2 linked regions of the Catellatospora sp. TT07R-123 genome follow. Each later gene encodes a partner of the first gene's protein in a complex. Links are inferred from orthologs where the notes say so. Each region holds a gene or a part of one and is shown in the gene's direction. Other genes may lie near its edges.

Evidence for each region. The genes of interacting proteins can lie anywhere in the genome.
Region 2: the proteins of rpsG (region 1) and tig are in contact, whole or in part, in a crystal structure (PDB 3GTY), measured with the Thermotoga maritima proteins. The link is inferred for Catellatospora sp. TT07R-123 from one-to-one orthologs. Residues at the interface, in WP_004081843.1 of Thermotoga maritima: Lys34, Lys52, Lys55, Glu59, Arg62, Gln63, Glu66, Asn67, Lys69, Val71, Arg95, Ala109, Lys110, Lys111, Gly112, Arg113, Pro114, Glu117, Glu121, Ile124, Ala125, Tyr127, Asn128, Asn129, Thr130, Gly131, Lys135, Asp139, Arg142, Met143; in WP_004081061.1 of Thermotoga maritima: Glu122, Val124, Val129, Leu130, Tyr133, Glu188, Gly259, Ile262, Tyr263, Glu266, Ser270, Glu273, Gln274, Glu277, Arg308, Gln311, Ile312, Ser315, Tyr316, Glu325, Arg329, Arg336, Leu363, Phe366, Trp367, Arg373, Leu377, Arg381, Leu384, Glu387.

The regions. Positions count from the first base shown.
Region 1 is NZ_BNEM01000001.1:4,024,084-4,028,459, reverse strand. Bases 472-3,465 are described here. They hold rpsG (30S ribosomal protein S7), read left to right. Parts: upstream 472-1,730; coding sequence 1,731-2,201; downstream 2,202-3,465. Other genes in these bases: fusA (elongation factor G), read left to right, coding at 2,288-3,465; rpsL (30S ribosomal protein S12), read left to right, coding at 1,348-1,731; Cs7R123_RS17325 (hypothetical protein), read left to right, coding at 472-864. Also shown: Cs7R123_RS17330 (hypothetical protein), read left to right, coding at 1-268; more of Cs7R123_RS17325, read left to right, coding at 304-471; more of fusA, read left to right, coding at 3,466-4,376.
Region 2 is NZ_BNEM01000001.1:3,226,816-3,230,472, reverse strand. Bases 1-2,966 are described here. They hold tig (trigger factor), read left to right. Parts: upstream 1-781; coding sequence 782-2,152; downstream 2,153-2,966. Other genes in these bases: Cs7R123_RS13775 (ClpP family protease), read left to right, coding at 2,373-2,966; Cs7R123_RS13785 (hypothetical protein), read right to left, coding at 1-537. Also shown: more of Cs7R123_RS13775, read left to right, coding at 2,967-2,984; Cs7R123_RS13770 (ATP-dependent Clp protease proteolytic subunit), read left to right, coding at 2,996-3,649. UniProt on the Bacillus subtilis protein: Involved in protein export. Acts as a chaperone by maintaining the newly synthesized protein in an open conformation. Functions as a peptidyl-prolyl cis-trans isomerase.

The DNA.
Region 1 (4,376 bases):
CGGGCTCGGCCTGCTGGCCGTGGTGACCGGCCTGGCCCTGGGCGGCATGGTGCCGGGCACCATCGCCCTGGCGCTGGCCCGGCAGGCCCGCGCCGAACTGCGCGAGGGCCAGGGGTGGCGCACCGGGGCGGGCCGGGTGCGCTGGGCCGAGCGGCTGGCCTGGACCGGCATCGTCCTGGCGGCGGTGAGCGCGCTGGCGCTGACGGTGCTGCTGGTGCTGCGCGGGGTCCGGTTCGGGCGCCAGGACTACCCGCCCACGGTCGACTGAGACGGGCCGGGCCGCGCCATGGCAGGATCGCGGGTGTGAGTCAGCAGCCGCCCCCGTTCCCGCAGTGGCCCGCGCCGCAGCCGGTGCCGCAGCCGCAGCCGCAGTGGACCCCACCGCCGCCCGCAGGCCCGGCCCCGGTGGCCTACCCGGCCCCGGTGCGCGTGGAGCCGGTGCCCGGCACGCCGTACGCGGTGGCCGTGCTGCCCGCGCCGTCGAGCGTCTCCGGCGTGGGCATCGGCGCGCTGGTGACGGGGATCGGCTCGGTGCTGGTGTCGCTCGTGGTGTGGTGCCTGGGCCTGGTCGGCAGCCAGGCCGGCTGGGGCGCGCTCGTCGCGGGCGCCTTCACCGTGCTGTCGGTGCTGCTGGGCGCGGCCGGGATCGTGCTGGGCCTGCTGGCCCGGCGGCAGATCCGGGCCGCCGCCGCGGGCGGCCAGGCGAGGCTCACCGGATCGGGGACGGCGCTGACCGGGCTGATCTGCGGTGCCACCGGTGTCGCGCTGGCGCTGACCGGGGTCCTGGTGGCGACCTTGCTGGTCCTCGGCGACAGCGCGCCGACCGCCCCGAAGCCGCGGGTGAGCGCCTCTCCGTCGCGGTGACTCCGCTCACGGGTGCCGTCTCGTGCAAGGCCGCCGAGGCGAGGAGGTAGACTGTTTCCGGAGTTCGTGTCGAAGGCGGACTGGCATGGCTGGGCACCACTCCCGGCATCGATGAGTCAGCGAAGAGGTCATCGACGGGCGTGGGCTCACCCCGTTTTGACCAGTCGGCCCTTGGTTCGGTACTCTTTCCCCTCGTGCCCGGGCATGCCCGGGCCCCTCGTGCGTGCACCAAACGCGGAGCGGCGAGGTCCTTGGGACCGCGCAGACCGCAGCACCCACGACAACGACAGACTCCGACAGCTCGAGCAATCGAGCCGCCGGGCCCGTGCGCCGGACGACACGCCCGACCGCGGGGGTCGAGCGGCGTCGCGGATCACACCGTGACAGCGCCGACCGCAGCAGTTCGGGTCGCGTACGCGGCCAAGGCCACATAAGTTTCCGCGGTCGGACCGCGGAGAGAAGCAAAGGGAGCGGAGAAACCCGGTGCCCACCATCCAGCAGCTGGTCCGCAAGGGCCGCCAGGCGAAGACGAGCAAGACCAAGACGCCGGCGCTGAAGGGAAGTCCTCAGCGGCGCGGGGTGTGCACGCGTGTGTACACCACGACCCCCAAGAAGCCGAACTCGGCCCTTCGGAAGGTCGCTCGCGTCAAGCTGAGCAGCCAGATCGAGGTCACCGCGTACATCCCGGGCGTCGGTCACAACCTGCAGGAGCACTCCATCGTGCTCGTCCGCGGCGGCCGTGTTAAGGACCTGCCGGGCGTGCGTTACAAGATCATTCGTGGTTCGCTGGACACCCAGGGCGTCCGCAACCGCAAGCAGGCACGTAGCCGCTACGGTGCGAAGCTTGTCAAGGAAGGGAAGAAGTAATGCCGCGTAAGGGCCCCGCGCCGCGTCGGCCGCTGGCCGCTGACCCGGTTTACAGCTCGCCGCTGGTCACCCAGCTGGTGAACAAGATCCTGCTCAACGGCAAGCGCCAGCTCGCCGAGCGCGTCGTGTACGACGCCCTCCAGCGCTGCCACGAGAAGACCGGCACCGACCCGGTCGTCACGCTCAAGCGCGCGATGGACAACGTCAAGCCGACCCTCGAGGTCCGCAGCCGCCGTGTCGGTGGCGCGACCTACCAGGTGCCGGTCGAGGTCCGTCCGGCCCGTGCCACCACGCTGGGTCTGCGCTGGCTGGTCACCTACTCCCGCGCCCGCCGCGAGAAGACCATGGTCGAGCGGCTCATGAACGAGCTGCTGGACGCCAGCAACGGCCTCGGTGCCGCCGTCAAGCGGCGCGAGGACACCCACAAGATGGCCGAGTCGAACAAGGCCTTCGCTCACTACCGCTGGTGAACTGCCGTGGAGCCGGTCCCGGAATCCGGGCCGGCTCCACAACCTTGACTTTCGGGACACCGTCCCGTTCTTGAAAGGATCGTGAAGTGGCCGCCGCAGACAGCGCCCTCGCCAAGACTCGCAACATCGGCATCATGGCGCACATCGACGCCGGTAAGACCACGACTACCGAGCGGATCCTGTTCTACACCGGTATCACGCACAAGATCGGTGAGGTCCACGAGGGCGCGGCCGTCATGGACTGGATGGAGCAGGAGCAGGAGCGTGGTATCACCATCACCTCCGCTGCTACCAAGTGTGAGTGGAAGGGCCACACGATCCAGATCATCGACACGCCCGGCCACGTCGACTTCACCGTCGAGGTGGAGCGTTCGCTGCGCGTGCTCGACGGTGCCGTCGCCGTGTACGACGGTGTCGCCGGCGTGGAGCCGCAGACCGAGAACGTGTGGCGCCAGGCTGACAAGTACAACGTTCCGCGTATGTGCTTCGTCAACAAGCTGGACCGCACCGGTGCGGACTTCTTCCGCTGCGTCGACATGATGATCACGCGCCTCAACGCGACCCCGCTGGTGCTGCAGATCCCGATCGGTCTCGAGGGTGACCACATCGGCGTCGTGGACCTGCTGGGCATGCGCGCGCTGACCTGGCGTGGCGAGACCCAGAAGGGCGAGGACTACGCCATCGAGGCGATCCCCGCCGACCTGCAGGCGCAGGCCGACGAGTGGCGCGTCAAGCTGCTCGAGACCCTGTCCGAGGCCGACGACGAGATCATGGAGCGCTACCTCGAGGGTGGCGAGTTCACGATCGAGGAGCTCAAGGCCGCGATCCGTCGCGCCACCATCGCCGACAAGCTGAACCCGGTCGTCTGCGGCTCCGCCTTCAAGAACAAGGGCGTGCAGCCGATGCTGGACGCCGTCATCGACTTCCTGCCCTCGCCGCTGGACATCCCGGCGATCGACGGCACGATGATGGACGGGGAGACCCCGGCGGTCCGCCACGCGGACCCGAAGGAGCCCTTCTCCGGCCTCGCCTTCAAGATCCAGACCGACAAGCACCTGGGCAAGCTGACCTACGTGCGCGTCTACTCGGGCACGCTCGAGTCGGGCTCGCCCGTGATCAACTCGACCAAGGACCGCAAGGAGCGGGTCGGCAAGATCTACCAGATGCACGCCAACAAGCGCGAGGAGCGCGCGTCGGCCAGTGCTGGTGACATCATCGCCGTGCAGGGTCTCAAGCAGACCACCACCGGTGACACGCTGTCGGACCCGGCGAACCCGGTGATCCTGGAGTCGATGACCTTCCCGGACCCGGTCATCTCGGTGGCCATCGAGCCGAAGACGAAGGCCGACCAGGAGAAGCTGGGCACCGCGATCCAGAAGCTCGCCGAGGAGGACCCGACCTTCCGCGTGAAGCTCGACGAGGAGACCGGTCAGACCGTCATCTCCGGCATGGGCGAGCTCCACCTGGAGATCCTGGTCGACCGGATGAAGCGCGAGTTCAGCGTCGAGGCCAACGTCGGCAAGCCGCAGGTGGCGTACCGCGAGACCATCCGCCGCAAGGTGGACAAGATCGAGTACACCCACAAGAAGCAGACCGGTGGCTCGGGTCAGTACGCGAGCATCATCATCAGCATCGAGCCGCTGCCGCTGGACGCCCCGGCGCAGTACGAGTTCGTCAACGCCGTCACCGGTGGCCGCATCCCGAAGGAGTTCATCCCCTCGGTCGACGCCGGTGCCCAGGACGCGATGCAGTACGGCGTCCAGGCCGGCTACCCGCTGGTCGGCGTGAAGCTGACGCTGATCGACGGCAAGTACCACGAGGTCGACTCGTCGGAAATGGCATTCAAGATCGCCGGTTCGATGGCGCTGAAGGAGGCGGCCCGCAAGGCCGACCCCGCCATCCTCGAGCCGATGATGGCAGTCGAGGTCGTCACCCCCGAGGACAACATGGGTGACGTCATCGGCGACCTGAACTCCCGCCGCGGCATCATCCAGGCCATGGAGGAGCGCAGCGGCGCTCGTATCGTCCGCGCCCTGGTCCCGCTGTCGGAGATGTTCGGCTATGTCGGCGACCTGCGGTCGAAGACCCAGGGCCGGGCGAGCTACAGCATGGTATTCGACTCCTACGCCGAGGTTCCCGCGAACGTCGCGAAGGAGATCATCGCTAAGGCCACGG
Region 2 (3,657 bases), 800 kb from region 1 along the record:
TTCGGGCCGGATCTTGCGGTCGAGCCAGATCGCGCCGACCGCGGCGAGCAGCCCGAACACGGCCGCGCCGAGCCAGGCCCAGCCGGTGCCGCCGGCCGGCTCGACGACCAGGTCGAGGTCGGTGGCGCAGGCCATGGGCGCGGCGACGACCCCCTGCAGGCACGCCGTCACGGCGAGATCCCCGGCCGGGGTGTCGTGCCCGAGGACGGCGGCGGCGGTGTACGTGCCGGTCCGGCCGGCGCCGGGGGCGGGCCAGTGGAGTGTGGCGCCGGTGCGGGTGGCTCCGTCGGCGGTGACGTCGCGCAGGTCGGACGGCACGGTCAGGCGGACGGTCGCGCTGTCGGTGCCGTCGCCGCGGGCGAGGATGCGGTACTGGACGGTGTCGCCCGGCTCTATCCGGCGTACCCCGTCGTCGACGCTGATCGCAGCGGCGGCCTGCGGTTGCGCCCGCAGCGCGAGCGGCGTGAGGGCCAGCAGCGGGCCACCTGCGGCCGCTATGGCGGTGGCCAGCAGCAGCGTGACATTGATCGGCGGCACGGCGGTCTCCTCCCAGACGACCTGCCCAGTTTGTCGGCTTTGCTCGTTATTATGATGCTGACGCGCCCGCGCGGTGTGACATCCGCCGACAACCGCCGCCCGATGCGGTGAACGCCTCCGGCGGTCGCCTACACTCGACCGGGCTCTTTCCGCGCACCACGCCGGTGGCACCGGCGGGCGCGGAGGGGCATACAGTTGCGCAAGGCAACCCCAAACGACCCGAAAGATCCCAAGGAGTACGCCTGTGAAGAGCACCGTCGAGACTCTGAGCCCGACGCGAGTGCGGCTCGCCATCGAGGTGCCGTTCGCCGAGCTCGAGCCGAGCCTGAAGAAGGCGTACCGCGAGATCGCGGCCCAGGTCAACATCCCCGGCTTCCGCAAGGGCAAGATCCCGGCCCAGGTCATCGACCAGCGCGTGGGCCGCGGCGCCGTGCTGCAGGAGGCGATCGAGGAGGCCATCCCGCAGCAGATCTTCGCCGCCGTGCGCGAGCACGAGGTCAAGCTGCTGGGCCGCCCGGCCGTGGACAACCTCGAGTTCGCCGACGGCCAGCCGCTGAAGTTCACCGCCGACGTGGACGTCCGCCCCGAGCTGACCCTGCCCGAGCTGAGCAGCATCAAGGTCGAGGTCGACCCGCTGGCCGTGGCCGACTCGGAGATCGACGAGCAGATCGACGGCCTGCGCCAGCGCTTCGCGACGCTCAAGACCGTCGAGCGCGCCGCCGCTGACGGCGACTACGTGCAGCTGGACCTGGTGGCGACCGTCGACGGCGCCGAGGTCGAGGGCGGCACCGCCAGCAACCTGTCCCACGAGGTGGGTTCGGGCCAGCTGCTCAAGGGCCTGGACGAGGCCGTGGCCGGCCTGTCCGCCGGCGAGTCGGCGACCTTCACCAGCCAGCTGGTCGGCGGCGAGCACGCCGGCAGCGACGCGGACGTGACCGTGACGGTCCGCACCGTGAAGGAGAAGGAGCTTCCGGCGCTGGACGACGACTTCGCCCAGCTCGCCAGCGAGTTCGACACCCTGGAGCAGCTGCGCGGCGACCTGTCGGAGCGGATCACCCGCGTCAAGAAGGTCGAGCAGCTGTACGCGGCACGTGACAAGGCGCTGGCCGAGCTGGTCAAGCGGGCCGACGTCCCCGCGCCCGAGGGCGTCGTGGCCGACGAGGTCGAGCAGCGCAAGGCCGCCATGGTCGAGCAGCTGGAGCGCATGGGCGCCAGCCTGCCCGAGTACCTCGCGGCGGAGGAGAAGACCGAGGAGCAGATCGACACCGAGCTGTCCGAGGCGGCCGCCGAGGGCGTCCGGATCCAGCTGGTGCTCGACACCATCGCCGAGGCCGAGGACGTCCAGGTCTCCGACGACGAGTTCGGCCACGAGATCGTGCACCGCGCCCAGCGCGCCGGTGTCGCCCCGCAGCAGTACTACGACCGCCTGGTGCAGGCCGGTGCCGCCGCCGCCGTCTACGGCGACGTGCGTCGCGGCAAGGCGCTGGCGCTGGTCATGGAGCGGGTCATCATGACCGACACCGACGGCGAGGTGCTGACGCTGGACTCGCTGCGCGAGGGTGCCGACGACCACGCCGGGCACGACCACGGCGACCACGAGGGCCACGACCACTGAGGCCGAGGCTGAGTTCCAAGGACGTGACGGTGAGGGGATCTGTCGGCCATCCGGCCCGGCGGATCCCCTCGCCCTTTTGAGCGGCAGCTCAGGTGGGTGTGCGGCCCGCCACAGTCACGGACGGGCGTGGTGCGCTCACAGCGAACACGTCGGCACTGGGGAAGCTGGTGTCGGAATCAGCGGTTAGGGTCGCTGTAGGACAACGAGAAAGGCTGCCGATATGAGCGAGCTGCACGTTCCATCTGCGCGGGGTTCCGATCCGATCGCCGGCGGCCTCGACGACTCTGTGTACAACCGCCTGCTGAAGGAGCGCATCGTCTTCCTCGGCAGCGACGTCAACACGCAGGTCGCCAACCGGATCTGCGCGCAGCTCCTGCTGCTGTCCGCCGAGGATCCCGACCGCGACATCTACCTGTACATCAACTCGCCCGGCGGGTCGGTCTACGACGGCATGGCGATCTACGACACCATGCAGTTCATCTCGAACGACGTCGCGACGATCGCGCTGGGCATGGCGGCCTCGATGGGCCAGATGCTGCTGTGCTCGGGCGCGAAGGGCAAGCGCTCGGCGCTGCCGCACGCGCGGATCATGATGCACCAGGCTTCGGGCGGCATCGGCGGCACCGCGGCCGACATCGCCATCCAGGCCGAGCAGATGATCTACACCAAGAAGCTGATGATCGACCTGATCGCCCAGCACACCGGACAGCCGGTGGCGCAGATCGAGGCAGACAGCGACCGCGACCGCTGGTTCAACGCGGAGCAGGCCAAAGAGTACGGCTTCATCGACCACGTGATCACCGCTACGTCCGTGGCGCCGGTCGGGAACTGAAGGAGCGCAACATGTTTCCAGCTATGACGCCCAGCTTCGGCCAGCCGTCCAGTCGCTACATCGTCCCGCAGTTCATCGAGCGGACCACGACGGGCCAGCAGACGATCGACCCGTACGCCAAGATGTTCCAGGACCGGATCATCTTCCTGGGCGTGCAGGTCGACGACGTGTCGGCCAACGACGTGATGTCCCAGCTGCTGGTGCTGGAGGCCGCCGACCCGGACCGCGACATCACGATGTACATCAACTCGCCCGGTGGCTCGTTCACCGCGATGACCGCGATCTACGACACCATGCAGTTCGTCCGCCCGGACATCCAGACGGTCTGCCTGGGCCAGGCGGCCAGTGCGGCCGCGGTGCTGCTGGCGGCCGGCACGCCCGGCAAGCGCCTGGCGCTGCCGAACTCGCGGATCATCATCCACCAGCCGGCCACCGAGGGCGGCTACGGTCAGGGATCCGACATCGAGATCCAGGCTCGCGAGATCATGCGCATGCGCACCCAGCTGGAGGAGATGCTGGCCCGCCACAGCGGCCAGTCGGTCGAGAAGGTCAAGAAGGACATCGACCGCGACAAGATCCTCACTGCCGGTGAGGCGGTCGAATACGGCCTGGTCGACTCGGTGCTGTCGTACCGGAAGAAGTCGGCGATGGCCGGGGCGCGCTGACCCCGTTC